2 linked regions of the Niabella yanshanensis genome follow. The protein of the gene in region 1 interacts with the protein of each later gene in a pairwise test. Links are inferred from orthologs where the notes say so. Each region holds a gene or a part of one and is shown in the gene's direction. Other genes may lie near its edges. The genes, in order: sucC and sucD.

Region 1 (7,312 bases):
AATAGTCTGCCGGAATGGGATATTTTACTGTAAAATCGTTGATCGAGGAATCCACGCGGTAGGCTCTCGCCGTATCGAGGTAGCGATAACTAATGGTTACCGAATCTTCAAACTTGTTCCTTCGCCCTATAGAATCAGCTCCTGATCCGGCATTCGCAATACCTCTGAACCTGTCGCTAACACCCCTGACAGGACTTTGAGCATATGCAGAAACGCCCACAAAAATAAATACCAGTAAAAAGATACCCCTCATTAAATCTCTATAAAGCTTTTATCAACTCGGTAAACAAATGCGCCAGTTTAGGCTCTGCGGCGTTAGCAGCCTCTAACACCTCCTCATGGGTAATTACGTTTTCTTCATCCCTGATACCCAGATCAGTAATTACGCTCACTGCAAAAACTTCCATTCCCATATGGTTAGCTACGATACATTCCTGCACCGTGCTCATCCCAACCGCGTCAGCTCCAACGATTTTGATCAGCCGGTACTCCGCCCTGGTCTCGAAAGTTGGTCCTGTTACTACAAAGTAAACTCCCTCATGCAATTTTATGGAAGCTGCCTCACCTATTTGCTTTGCTTTGGTAATCAAATGTTTTTTATAAGGCTCGCTCATATCGGGAAAACGGGTTCCCCACTCCTCTACGTTTTTACCAATAAGCGGATTAGGGGTGCTGAAACTGATATGATCATTAATAATCATAATATCCCCTACACTAAAAGCTTCGTTAACGCCGCCGGCTGCATTGCTTAACAAAAGCGTTTGTATGCCAAGCATCTTTAGCACCCTTATCGGAAATACAACTTCCTGCGGAGTATACCCTTCATAATAATGAAAACGACCACTCATGGCAACAACCTTTTTACCCGAAAGCTCGCCAAAGATCAATTTACCCGAATGTCCCTTAACAGTAGATACCGGAAAATTGGGTATATCAGTATAGGGAACTTCCTTTTCTACTTTTATTTTTTGTACAAAATTCCCAAGCCCGCTTCCCAATATGATCGCCACCTGTGGCTGTCCTTCATACTGAGCCTTTAAAAAAGCAGCTGTTTCGTTTACTTTTTGCACAATAATCTCACTCATTGGGATATTATTTAAGTGAGCAAATATAGTGAAAGGGAATAGCTTAGCAGAAGTTCAAAACGTTAATACCTTTGCAGGCCGTAGTTTTATTAATATTTTAAGATTATACGGGTTCTATATTCAAAAATCGCTTCATTTAGTATGAACTTTCAGATCGTAAAATACGACGATTCCTATCGAACATCCCTCCTCTCGGTTTGGGAAACATCGGTATTAGCCACTCATGATTTTTTGGCTCAAAAAGATTTCGATACGATTAAAAATATTTTAAGAGCACTGGATTTCAGTGTTCTGAATGTTTATTGCCTGCTGGATGGGCATCAAATGGCTGGATTTATATCAATAGTAAATCGTAAGATAGAAATGCTCTTTATTGAGCCCCGGTATGCAGGCAAAGGCCTCGGAACAAAATTAATTCGCTTCGCGCTAAATGATCATAAGGCGTGTTGGATAGATGTAAATGAGCAGAATACCAAAGCTGTCAGGTTTTATCTGAAACGTGGTTTTAGTATTTATGAAAGATCAGACAAGGATGATCTGGGATTAGATTACCCTTTGTTGAAAATGCGCTTACAACAACCTGAAAATTAAAGATTCCTGCTTTAAACAGTTTAGTTATGACACCACCGGTATCCAAACGCCTTTTAGACATTGTTGATGCGCTGCCGCTTCGCGACGGCATGCGTATTTTGGAGATTGGTTGCGGTACCGGTATAGCGGCCAGAGAGATCGCTTACCGGTTCGATCCTATTTATATTATGGGAATCGACCGGTCTGCAAAAGCTATCGCGCAGGCGCAGAAAAATTGTGAAGAAGCTATTTCAGCAGGAAAAATCAGTTTTATCCAGGCGGCCATTGAAACATTGACACTTCAAACTGCAGTTGAGCCGTTTAACCTGGCATTTGCCATTCGTGTAGGAGCCCTGGACGGCAGACATTCCGGCAAAGAAGCGGCAGCCTTAAAAAAATATCGCGAAATTGCTTCAACCAGGCGGGAAATTATATATTGATGGAGGATCACCATTGGAGGAAGTGGATATAGATGCTTACCGTTGACTGAAAAAAAAGAGCCTGCCCATAGTAGCAGACTCTTTCTGTTGAGATACGGAGCGACTATTTGTTATATTGAGCAGTCAGCCGGTCGATCTTTTTTTGGATCTCGCTGATATTCTTTTCGGACCTGATAAAACGCTCCTCTTTATCAGCCACTTTCGATGTAAGCCTCACCGCCTGTTTATTATCGCCGGCTGCGCGATCTGCGTCTTTTTTTGCTTTTTTGGCTGCAGCTTTATCACCTACATTGTCTGACATCTTCGCAGCAGCATTTTTGCTATCCGCTGCCGACTGTTCGGCCTTTTCATTAGCCTTCTGTAAATCGGTTCTGAGACCGATCAGATCATTTTGACTCTGCGCGAGCTTTATTTTTTCCTCGTATAGATCTACGTTTAGTTTTGCCAAGTCCTTATTGTACTGCAACAACCTGATTGAATCTTTGGAAACCGTTGATGTCTGAGCGTTGGCAACCACACCCAACCCCATGGTGATTAAACTCACTAATAATAGTTTCATGTTTAAGCATTTCATATTGAAAAAATTTAAACTGAAAATTGCAAAAACATTGTTTACAAAAAAGCAATATTCGATGAAACAGCCTATTCAATCTGTGAAGCAGGGCCTTGAGCTAAACTTTGAATACAAACTTTAAACTTTCCTCTTATCTTCGTGCCAAAAGTTTTTTACTATGAACCTTCATGAATATCAGGCGAAAGAGTTATTAAAAAAATACAATGTACCCGTGCAGGAAGGCTACGCATGTAGTTCTGTTCAGGAAGCTGAGGAAGCTTACCGTAAGATAAAAACTGACAGCGGCAGTAAGTTTGCTGTTGTGAAAGCGCAGATCCATGCCGGTGGTCGTGGAAAAGGCACCGTAAAAGAAACAGGCGTTAATGGTGTAAAAGTTGCAAAATCTTTAGAAGATATCCAGGAGTTTGCCCAGGGCATATTAGGGGGTACCCTGGTAACTGTTCAAACCGGCCCGGCGGGTAAAGTAGTAAACAAAATATTTGTAGGCCAGGATATGTATTATGATGGCCCAAGCGAAAGGCAGGAGTTTTACCTTTCTATTTTATTAGATCGTTCCAGTGGTAAAAATGTGATCATGTACAGTACCGAAGGTGGTATGAATATTGAAGATGTGGCGCATGATACTCCTGAGAAAATATTCAAAGAGTTGGTTCACCCGTCAGGTGGCCTTCAGGGATTCCAGGCAAGAAAAATTGCCTTTAACCTGGGCTTAAAAGGTGAAGCTTTTAAAAACTGCGTAAAGTTTGTTATTAATTTATACAACGCTTATGTAGGATTAGACTGCGGCATGCTGGAGATCAACCCGCTGTTCAAAGCTGCTGATGATAAGATCATTGCAGTAGATTGTAAGATGAGCCTGGATGATAATGCAATGATTCGTCATGCAGACCTGGCGACACTGAGAGATATTACTGAGGAAGACCCAACTGAAGTAGAAGCCGGCAAACACAACCTGAACTTTGTGAAGCTGGATGGTAATGTAGGTTGTATGGTAAACGGAGCCGGGCTCGCTATGGCTACCATGGATATGATTAAATTGAGTGGTGGTGAGCCTGCCAACTTCCTGGATGTAGGTGGTACTGCCAATGCACAAACTGTTGAAGCTGGTTTCAAGATCATTATGAAGGATCCTGCAGTAAAAGCGATCCTGATCAATATCTTTGGCGGTATCGTTCGTTGTGATCGTGTTGCTGCAGGTGTTATCGAAGCTTATAAAAACATGGGCAACATTGAAATTCCTATCATTGTTAGATTACAGGGCACCAACGCAACAGAAGCCAAGAAGCTAATTGATGAGAGTGGCTTAAAAGTGCAATCTGCTATCTTATTAAGCGAAGCGGCAGACCTGGTAAAGAAAGCAGTAGCTTAATCAAGTATACATAAGCAATTAATTTTTATTCAAATGCCTGTAAGATTTCTCTTGCAGGCATTTTCTATTTTGAGTTTTAACGAATTTCTAATTTCTTAAACAAACCTTTGGCTAAATTATTGTTAGGGTTGGCAGGCAATAGATACTCTTACCAAACCCTATCGAACAAACTATGTTATTAAAGCTAAACCGTGTATTACTTTTCATTGCAATCTTCATTTCCTGTTCTAACCTGTCGAAGGCGCAAAATATCAATGGCAAAGTAATCGGCAAAACAGGCATCGGCTTAAGCGACACTTACCTTTATAAAACAGGGTCGGCCGATACCGCAAAAACGGATATGGATGGCATTTTTAGTTTAAAAGCCAACAAGGGCGATTCCATACAAATAAGGAACAGCCTGCTGAATTTAAACCTGTTTTTTGTGGCCCCTGCCACAGACAGCGTGCTGATCAACATTAAAGACAATAGTGAGATTGAAGTAGGCCCCTGGAAAAAAAGCAGTAGTATTAAAGATACCATTGCCGGCCAGGCGCAAACAGTGGTGGATTCTGCTAAAAAACAGGCAGCTACACTAACTGACAGTACAGCGGCAGGAAAGAACAGCGTTGCTACGACCCCCGCAGTTACTAATAATGGCGATACCGTTTTTATAAAGGGAACGGTAACTAATAGTGCAGGAGAACCGCTGCCCTCTGCCAGTATAGAATATCCAGATGGTAAATTATACACTGCTGGGGCTGACGGCAGTTTCTCAATTCCCTTTATCCCCAATGCCAAAGTACGCTTCTCTGCTGTTGGTGTTGCCGCACAGGAAAGGATGCTTACTACTGCCGACGCATTAACGATACAGTTACAGCAAACCGCACCCGAACAACTCGAAGAAGTAACAGTAACCGCATTAGGTATTTCCAAAAAAAGCCGGGCGGTTGGCTATGCAGTGTCTGAAGTAGATGGCAGCGATATTCAAACGGCAAAGGAAACCAACTTTGTTAACAACCTGGCAGGACGTGTAGCCGGTGTGCAGATAGCGACTAATACAGGTTCTATGGGCGGCTCCAGCAAGGTAACTATCAGAGGACCTAAATCGATACTGGGTGACAACAACGCATTATTCGTGGTAGACGGCATCCCCTTCAGCAACTTAAATACAAATTCTTATGGCCAGCAAATCGGCGGTGGAGGTTTTGACTATGGTAGTCCGATACAGGATATCAACCCTGATGATATCGACCAGATATCAGTATTAAAAAGCGCAGCTGCAACCGCTTTATATGGCAGCCGTGGACAAAATGGTGTTGTATTGGTGACCACCAAGAAAACCAATGGAGGTAAAAACAAAATAGGGGTTAATTATAGTCTTAATGTTCAAACAGACAAAGTTTATGTATTACCCAAATACCAAAACAGCTATGGCGGCGGATCTAAAACAACATTCGACACATTATTCTATAACAAAAATCCTGAACAGTTTTTAAGCGGTAATTCTCCCACTTACAACGACCCCGTTCTCGGAGGATATGACCTGTTACCTGAATATGGAGTTGACGAATCCTGGGGGCCAGCCCTCGATGGACGCCTGGTTCGTCATTACTGGTCGTTTGACAGGGAAAAGGGTAATCCGGATTTTGGTAGAACAGCCCCATGGTCACCTAATCCCGACAACATCAAAAGCTTCTTCGAAACTGGACTTACGGTGACTAATAGTGTAAGTGTTGGTGGAAGCAACGACAAAGGCGCTATACGCATCGGGTTTGCCGACACCCGCCAACGTTTTGTGTTACCCAACTCCAGACTTTCAAGAACCAACCTAGGTTTGAACGGAACTTATAAAATTGCAGACAATCTGATTGCCTCGGCTGGAGTACGCTACTCCTACACCAAGGCGAAAGGGAGACCGGGAACGGGTTTTACAGGGCAAAATGTGATGAATCTTTTTAGTGAATACGGACAGCGCCAATGGGACATGGAGCGTATGAAAGATTATCAATATGCAGATGGCAGCCAGATCAGCTGGAACCGAACCCGCTTTGACAATCCTAAACCTCTGTTCGCCAATAACCCTTACTGGACACGTTTTATGGAGTATCAGAATGATGACCGTAGCAGGTTGTTCGGCTCCGTTGGCCTGGAATATAAACCACTGGATTGGCTATCTTTTAATGCACAGGCATTTATGGACAGCTACAACACACTACAGGAAGAAAGATCAGCCAAAGATTACTTTGTAGGGAGTTATGCCCGTAACACCATTGACTTCCGTGAAGTGAACTATATGTTTACAACAAATATCAAAAAAGACCTGGGAGAACGATTCAATTTAGGCGCGACAGTCGGAGGTAACATTATGAAACAAACTGTACGTTTGTTTACCGGATCTACCCCGGCTGGTGCCGGTTTAATCACCCCGGGAGTATACACATTGGGTAATATATCTGCGCCTCCTACAATAATCGAGTCAATGCCCCGCAAGCAAATCAATTCTTTATTTGGGACTACTTCTTTAGGTTATAATAACACCATCTTTCTTGAACTGACCGGAAGAAACGATTGGTCTTCGGCTTTATACTCGGCCAATAATTCTTATTTCTACCCTTCGGCCTCTACTTCTGTCATATTCTCTGAGTGGATACAAGACGCCAAATGGTTGAGCTTTGGTAAAATAAGAGCCGGCATTGCCCAAGTAGGAAGTGATACGGAACCCTACAGAATTTTACAGACTTACAGCTCACCGCAACTATTCAATGGGGTTCCTTACCTTACCGCAGATGATATTAAGAACAGCATTAATCTACTCCCTGAAAAAACCACTGAAAAAGAAGCAGGCATAGAGCTCAAAATGTTTAACAGCCGATTGGGTGTGGATTTCACCTACTATGACCGCATTACCAGAAATCAGATCATACCGGTAAATGTGTCGCCAACTTCCGGGTACAACCAATTTGTTATAAACGCGGGTAGTGTTAGTAACAAGGGAATTGAACTGCGTATCGACGGAACACCCATACAAACAGAAAACTTTAAATGGAACATTGGCGTTAATTTTTCCAAGAACCGGAACAAGGTAGTAGACCTTGCTCAAAATGGCCGAGAAGTTGTAGATAAAATAACTATTGGTACCGAGCGCCGTTTAAACCAGGTTTCTATAGTTGCTGTAAAAGGACAACCTCTGGGTACTCTTGTAGGTTTTGACTATACCTATCTCAACGGCCAGAAGGTAATCGATACCTTAGGTCATTATGTGAAAACCTCAACTGTTGTTCCCCTGGGAAGC
Region 2 (7,310 bases), 2.5 Mb from region 1 along the record:
GGGGGCACTGGACGTAAGAGCTACGCAGATCAATACCCAAATGCAACTGGCCGCTGTAAAGGCTTTGGCTGAAATGGCGAAAACCCCGGTACCGGATATTGTAAACCTGGCCTATAACCAGAACAATATGCATTTCGGACCTGAATATATTATTCCCAAACCGCTTGATCCCCGCCTTCTGTCAACTGTGGCTCCCGCGGTAGCTAAAGCAGCGATGGATTCGGGCGTAGCAAAGATCCATATTGAGAACTGGGAGCAATATGAGCATGACCTGAATAAGAGATTAGGCCTCGATAACCAGGTACTTCGGGTACTTGGCGCCAAAGCCCGCAGCGCACCTAAACGTATTGTTTTTGCGGAAGGTGAAAATGTAAATATTTTGAAAGCCGCACAAATTGTGCTAGACGAAGGTATCGGCTATCCTACCCTTTTGGGAGATGTGAGAAAAATACAGGAGCTGGCCGATGTACACAAGCTGGACATCAGCGACATACCGGTAATTAACCCACGCAGCGATGAGGCGAAAGCCAAAAGAGAAGAGTATGTCAACCTCTTTTATAAGAAAAGAGCCCGCAAAGGCTACACAAAGGAAGAAGCATCAAAACTCATGGAAGACCGCAACCATTTCGGTTGTATGATGGTGGAATGCGGTGATGTGGATTGTATGATATCCGGACTTACCAAAAGATACTCAGACGCCATCCGCCCCGCCCTGCAGATCATTGGCACCGAAGACGGCGTGAAAAAAGTAGCCGGAATGTACCTGATCATGACCTCCAAAGGGCCTCTGTTCTTAGCTGATACTACAGTAAACATTAACCCAACGGCTGAAGAACTGGCCGAAATAGTACTGCTGACCGCTAAAGAAGTTGCCGCATTTAATATTACACCCAGGATCGCTATGTTGAGCTATTCTAATTTTGGCAGCAGCAATACACCCGAAGCACAACTGGTTTCCAAAGCGAGGGAATTGGTGAAGCAAAAAGATCCTTCGCTGATCGTTGACGGGGAGATGCAGGCTAATGTGGCGCTTAATAATAGTTTGTTAAAAGAGATGTATCCTTTTAGCGAACTGGTTGAAAAAGAAGTAAACACATTAATCTTCCCTAATTTAGCATCTGGTAATATTACTTACAATATCCTGAAAGAGATCGGCTCTACGGACGCAATAGGTCCTATCCTTTTGGGATTGAAAAAACCGGTACATTTGTTGCAACTGGGTAGCACGGTGAACAACATTGTCAACATGGCTTTAATAGCAGTTACGGATGCCCAGTTAAAGTCAGCGGCAATGTCGGCCAAAGCTGGTTCAGAAGCAGGAAAAAACCAGGGAAACACCAAAAAGAAAAAATAGGCTATTTCCAACTAAACGACTTTATTCTTGAAAATACTTAGAGAATTCGGGCAGTATATCCAGATGTTCAAAGGTATGTTTCGCATGCCGGAGAACAGAACCATGTACTGGCGGCAGTTTATGCTGCAATGTAACGATATCGGCATCGGGTCGCTTGGTATCATTTGCGTTATTTCTGTTTTTATAGGTGCGGTATCTACCGTGCAAACAGCTTATCAGATCACATCCCCTATCATTCCGAAAACCACCATTGCACAAATTGTAAGAGATACGGTGATATTGGAATTTGCCCCTACGCTCAGCTGTATAGTGCTGGCCGGTGTGGTGGGTAGTAAAATAGCCAGTGAACTGGGTAATATGCGGGTAAGTGAACAAATAGATGCGCTGGAAATAATGGGCATCAATACCAAAGCCTACCTCATACTTCCTAAAATCATTGCAGGGGTTATTACAATACCTATGCTGATCATACTGGCCATGGTTTTAGGTATCTGGGGGGGGCGTTTGGCCGGGTCTGCTACAGGCATTATTGGCACTTCTATTTTCGACAACGGGCTGTTAATGGGCTTTAAGGGATATAACGTGTTCTTTGCGCTTACCAAAAGTTTTGTTTTCGCATTCCTGATCACCAGTATCCCATGTTTTTACGGCTACCATGTAAAAGGCGGCGCCCTGGAGATAGGACATTCCAGTACCCGTGCTGTTGTAATTTCCTGTATCCTGCTTTTACTGGCAGACTACATTTTATCTGCCCTGTTATTATAATAATAACGAAAAAATATACCAGTCATAACTGGTGAGGCAGATGCTGATTGTCGTTATATAAAATAGTTACTTCAAACCGAAGTACCATGATAGAGATAAAAGGTCTTAAAAAAAGTTTCGGAGAAAAAGTTGTACTCAAAGAGGTGACTGCCCTGATGGAACCAGGCAAATGTAATCTTATTATCGGTTCGAGCGGTAGCGGAAAAACGGTATTAATGAAATGCATTGTGGGACTGATGCAGCCTACCGAAGGAGAAGTTATTTACAACGGCACCAATTATATAACCATGTCCTCCGAAGAGAAAAAAGCTATCCGCAAGGAAATCGGTATGTTGTTCCAGGGATCGGCACTATTTGACAGCCAGACGGTGGAGCAGAACGTTATTTTCCCACTGGACATGTTCACGAACGACAAATACTCGGTAAAAAAAGCGAGGGTGAAAGAAGTGCTGGACCGGGTAAAACTGAACGAAGATGCCTATAAGAAATTTCCTTCGGAGATAAGTGGCGGTATGCAAAAAAGGGTAGCATTGGCCAGAGCCATTGTGCTTAACCCTAAATACCTGTTTTGCGATGAACCCAACTCGGGGCTGGATCCGCAAACTTCTATTGTAATTGATAAACTGATCAGTGAGATCACCCAGGAATACAATACTACCACTATCATGAACACGCATGATATGAATAGTGTGATGGAAATTGGCGACCACATTGTGTATATGCACCAGGGGGAAAAGGAATGGGAAGGCACCAATAAAGAGATCATTTACAGCGATAATAAAAAACTCAACGAGTTCATTTTTGCATCTAACTTCCTGCAGGATGCAAAAAATATGCGCACCATACAGGAAACCGGAGAAATTCCCAAAGAGGTGCACGAAGATGTACGGGACGCCCTGGAAGAGAAATTTAACACCGATATGGATGGCGATGGTGTTGTAGGTGCAACCAAAGAATAACACACCAGGTCCAATGCATGCTCCCCTATGCCGCCCCTCATATTATCATTATTGTTTTTGTATAGGAAACAGCAAAAATTTAGCTTATTAGCATGCTGGTTTCCTTACTTTTGTAACCAATCAGAAAAAACTATAAAATGGCAGTATTAGTAAATAAAGATTCGAAAGTGTTAGTACAGGGCTTTACGGGTACAGAAGGCACCTTCCATGCAACCCAAATGATTGAGTATGGAACGAATGTGGTAGGTGGCGTTACCCCTAATAAAGGAGGTACCACTCATTTGGACAGACCGGTATTTAATACGGTGGCTGACGCGGTAACAGCAACCAACGCTAACGTCAGCATTATTTTCGTTCCACCAGCTTTTGCAGCAGATGCGATCATGGAAGCTGCGGATGCAGGTATCGGTTTAGTGGTTTGTATTACTGAAGGTATTCCTGTACAGGATATGGTGAAAGTGAAAAACTATTTACTGGGCTCCAATACAAGATTGATAGGACCTAACTGTCCGGGTGTTATAACTGCCGGCGAGTGCAAAGTAGGCATTATGCCAGGCTTTGTATTTAAACAAGGGCGCATAGGTATCGTAAGCAAATCAGGCACTCTTACCTATGAAGCAGCTGACCAGGTAGCAAAAGCAGGTTTGGGAATCAGTACGGCCATTGGCATTGGCGGAGATCCCATCATTGGAACCCCTACCAAAGAAGCAGTAGAGCTATTAATGAATGATCCTGAAACCGATGCTATTGTTATGATTGGTGAAATTGGTGGTGGCATGGAAGCCGAAGCTGCCAACTGGATCAAAGCTACCGGCAACAAAAAACCCGTGGTAGGCTTTATTGCAGGCCAAACAGCTCCTCCCGGCCGTCGCATGGGCCATGCAGGTGCTATTGTAGGCGGAGCAGATGATACGGCAGCAGCTAAAATGAAAATCATGAGTGAATGCGGTATTCATGTAGTAAGCAGCCCGGCTGATATTGGTAAGACAATGGCGGAAGTATTAAAAAAGTAATGATATTAAAATTTAATAGAAAATCCTCCGACTTTATCGGGGGATTTTTTTTGGCCGCAGGCCCCAATATGGGTCTTTACCATTGGTGCATCCCGAAAGAATTACCGCAGAAAACAATCAATGGCTATTTAATATTTTTATAATAAATTGCTATTGTTACCTTGAAAAATAAATCATGAAATTGTATACACTGGCCGGGTTCACTGCACTGCTTACTGCCCTTTCATTCATTTCCTGCTCATCAGGGAACAAAATACAGGTAAACGAGTATGCCCGGCTGGTGTCTTGTCACCAGGCGAACAATGTGCCTGTGCAGAGTCCCGGTTTAAGGCCGCTGCATGAATTAACCACAGACAGTATCCTGTTGGGCAAATACAGTTTTCGTAGTTTAAATATCGCTTACGCGTTTGGCTTCCTCCCCTTACTGTTGCAATACGAAAAATTGCAATCTAACCAACCATCTATAGAAACAGATATGGATCGCCGCCTGAAGAAAATTGAAATAGCCCTCCAGCTTTCTGAGCGTATTGACCTGGCTTCACTTGAGATATCTTCCTTTGCCTCAGAACTGGATTGTGAAGAGGAAAGAATTACACAGGTGGCAGATTTCCTCAAAGGAAAAGAAAAACAGAGAGAAACCCGGCTAACGGTATCCGCTATCGGCGTAGGTGCAATAGGCGGTGTAGCCTCGGGTATTTTATCAACAAGAAGTGATGCCGGCAACAGCGGCGACTACTTGGGTATTGCAACAGGTATAACTGAAGCTATTTTAGGTGTGTTGATTTTAAGAAACAGCAAAAAGACGGAACTACTTCATCCGCGAAATGCACTAAAAGATATCTGGTTTGGGCAAGCAGTATCAGACATTTTCCCTCCGGCCGTATGGTATTACCTGAAGTATAAAAACCCGAATCAACCGGAAGAGCTCTCTTTAAGAGAACGCATTATCGAACGCTGGAAAAGCTTCAACCAGGTTGATCCAAAAGCATTAAATCAATTTGAAACCTTATACCTGAAAGATAAAGGTATATATGACACTGAGGCGCTTTATAACAGAGCAAAAATGTACGACCAGGTCGAATCTTATGTAAAAATGATCAAACAAGATCTTACCACACTATCGTATGAACTGGCGTTGCAAAATCATGCTAAATAAATATGACCTGGATATCATCAGAATATTGCCGTAATGGATGCTCTTCCGGTGTGAATTGTCCTGGTGTTTCCCGGCTTACGGCCATCATACTGGAAGTTAAGTTCCAGGTTATTTAAAAGACGTTTGGTTACCTGAAGATTCCACAAAAGGTTGGTGCCTGGCAGCAATCCGTCTAACATGATATACCCAACAGTAGTTTGTGCGCTATTAGCACCTGCACTATACTTTAGCCCGTTATAAGTAAACTTGCCAGTAACGGAGGCGCTTTGCAGTATATTATATTTCGTTTCAGCGGTAAATGCGTTCGATAAAGAAGTTTCGCCCCCATATATACCCGCATTTTTCTTATGCTCCCGTTTGTAGCCCGTAGTAACCCGGAAAGAAGTTCCTTTGATATAAGACAACAGCAGTTCCCCGTTATTCCTATTAATTTCGTAGTTACGATTATCAAATAACACATCATCCGTATACAAAGCATTAACACCCCTTAAGGCATTCATGTTTAAGGTAATGGAGCTGGATAAAAAATGCCGGTATTTAAGCAGCCACTCATTGTTCTGGCGGCTCTCGTATCCATAGGTAAGAAAGGCTTTATTGTTGTTACGCAGGTTGCTCAGATCAACTCCCCATTTGTTGCTCTGACGATTAAAAGATAAAGTATTGGCCAGGGTGGTAGTCAGGGTGATCAGGTTGGAATCTGCCAATCCGTAACTAAAAGGATTAAATTCAAACAAACCCTCCGCCATTGATTTCTTAGCGATTTGTAAAGAACTCGTCAGCATCCACTTAGACAAAAAGCTCTTCATTCCTTTCGTCTGGTTACCCCAAAGTTGTCGAGGAGTTATATTCAGGCTGTAGTTAAGCGTAGTATAATTGGCCTTTATGTACTCGTTGGTGGGTGTGAAAATTCGTATAAATCTTGCCTGATCGGCAAAAGCAGCCAGCTCAAACTCATTTAATTGCTGTACGCCGTCTTCATTGTAGTCAATCCAGGTATATTGTCCTGTTCCAGGTGGCACTTCAAGGTATGCATAATCCCGTTTTTGCTCCTGCCCCGATCCTACTTCGTATAAAACATTGCCATTTAAGAAGCCATTCCATTCATTCATTTGATACTCAGCGCGGGCCAGCACCGTATTGTCTTCCGTTTGCGCGCTTACTTCATCATTATAAATCTTCAGTTTCCTGAATGTAGTATTCAGGTAAAATTGTCGGTTGGCATTAGAGAGCAGCTCGGCTTGCAGATTCAGGTTATAACTCCTGTCCGCACGTACTAACTCTTTTCCAACCGGATATTTATCACTTCGTGTATAAAAATTAATACCATACCGGTTTCTTTTTTCCGGGCTGGATTTTAAGTAAGCCGTGTAAGTGTCAAAAGAAAAGGAGGTAAAATTGAGTGAGTCATTATGCGTGTTGCGATTGACATTTTCTTCCAGGGTATAGCGCCCCCCAATGATCCAGTTATCCATCCAGGACAGCTTCTTACTAATATCAACAATAGGTTTCAGGAAATAGCCTTCGTAGGAGCTGGTCTTGTAATTAGTTATAACAAACTGGTTGTTAAAGCCCCAGTTCTTCCAATTAGTAAACTGAGTAAGCGCGTTTTGAAAACCGTTATAATCATCGCTCCGGTTATAGTTCATAAATGCATACTGCACCGCATTCCCGTTATCGGCCCGTAGCCCCGCCGAGGCTTTTATAATATTTTCGGTGGCGCGTTGCGCTACCAATGGCAGGCCCCAGTCTCTTGTAAACTCTACATCTCTGAGCCGCTCCAGGGGTTGAAAACGCTGCTGCACATATTCATAATCGAGAGAACTTACAAGGCTTAGCTTATTCTTCTCTCTTAATAACCGGTTATTACTTAAATTAACCTTTGCCGCATAACCATTATCATCATTATCGTTGAGCGATGAAAGTGTATTGACGTCATACTTACTGGTAGCCAGCTCTGTTTTTAAAATCGTGTTAGCAGAAATATGGTAATCTATCCCCAATGTCAGTATTTGCTGCTTACGCGGAGCTACCAGCAGAACAACGGGCTCATAGCTACCTTGCCT

The links.
Region 2: the proteins of sucC (region 1) and sucD interact in binary tests that used the Escherichia coli proteins (3 or more experiments, as listed by UniProt). The link is inferred for Niabella yanshanensis from one-to-one orthologs.

Annotation. Positions count from the first base shown.
Region 1 is NZ_CP139960.1:4,557,918-4,565,229, reverse strand. Bases 2,054-4,932 are described here. They hold sucC (ADP-forming succinate--CoA ligase subunit beta), read left to right. Parts: upstream 2,054-2,826; coding sequence 2,827-4,038; downstream 4,039-4,932. Other genes in these bases: U0035_RS19005 (SusC/RagA family TonB-linked outer membrane protein), read left to right, coding at 4,211-4,932; U0035_RS19015 (hypothetical protein), read right to left, coding at 2,199-2,654; U0035_RS19020 (class I SAM-dependent methyltransferase), read left to right, coding at 2,054-2,095. Outside these bases: U0035_RS19035 (putative porin), read right to left, coding at 1-253; U0035_RS19030 (purine-nucleoside phosphorylase), read right to left, coding at 261-1,085; U0035_RS19025 (GNAT family N-acetyltransferase), read left to right, coding at 1,227-1,676; more of U0035_RS19020, read left to right, coding at 1,703-2,053; more of U0035_RS19005, read left to right, coding at 4,933-7,312. UniProt on the Escherichia coli protein: Succinyl-CoA synthetase functions in the citric acid cycle (TCA), coupling the hydrolysis of succinyl-CoA to the synthesis of either ATP or GTP and thus represents the only step of substrate-level phosphorylation in the TCA.
Region 2 is NZ_CP139960.1:2,039,303-2,046,612, forward strand. What follows is about bases 2,277-5,153. They hold sucD (succinate--CoA ligase subunit alpha), read left to right. Parts: upstream 2,277-3,215; coding sequence 3,216-4,091; downstream 4,092-5,153. Other genes in these bases: U0035_RS08145 (ABC transporter ATP-binding protein), read left to right, coding at 2,277-3,078; U0035_RS08155 (hypothetical protein), read left to right, coding at 4,267-5,153. Outside these bases: U0035_RS08135 (NADP-dependent malic enzyme), read left to right, coding at 1-1,354; U0035_RS08140 (MlaE family ABC transporter permease), read left to right, coding at 1,382-2,119; more of U0035_RS08145, read left to right, coding at 2,206-2,276; more of U0035_RS08155, read left to right, coding at 5,154-5,247; U0035_RS08160 (DUF8818 domain-containing protein), read right to left, coding at 5,265-7,310. UniProt on the Escherichia coli protein: Succinyl-CoA synthetase functions in the citric acid cycle (TCA), coupling the hydrolysis of succinyl-CoA to the synthesis of either ATP or GTP and thus represents the only step of substrate-level phosphorylation in the TCA.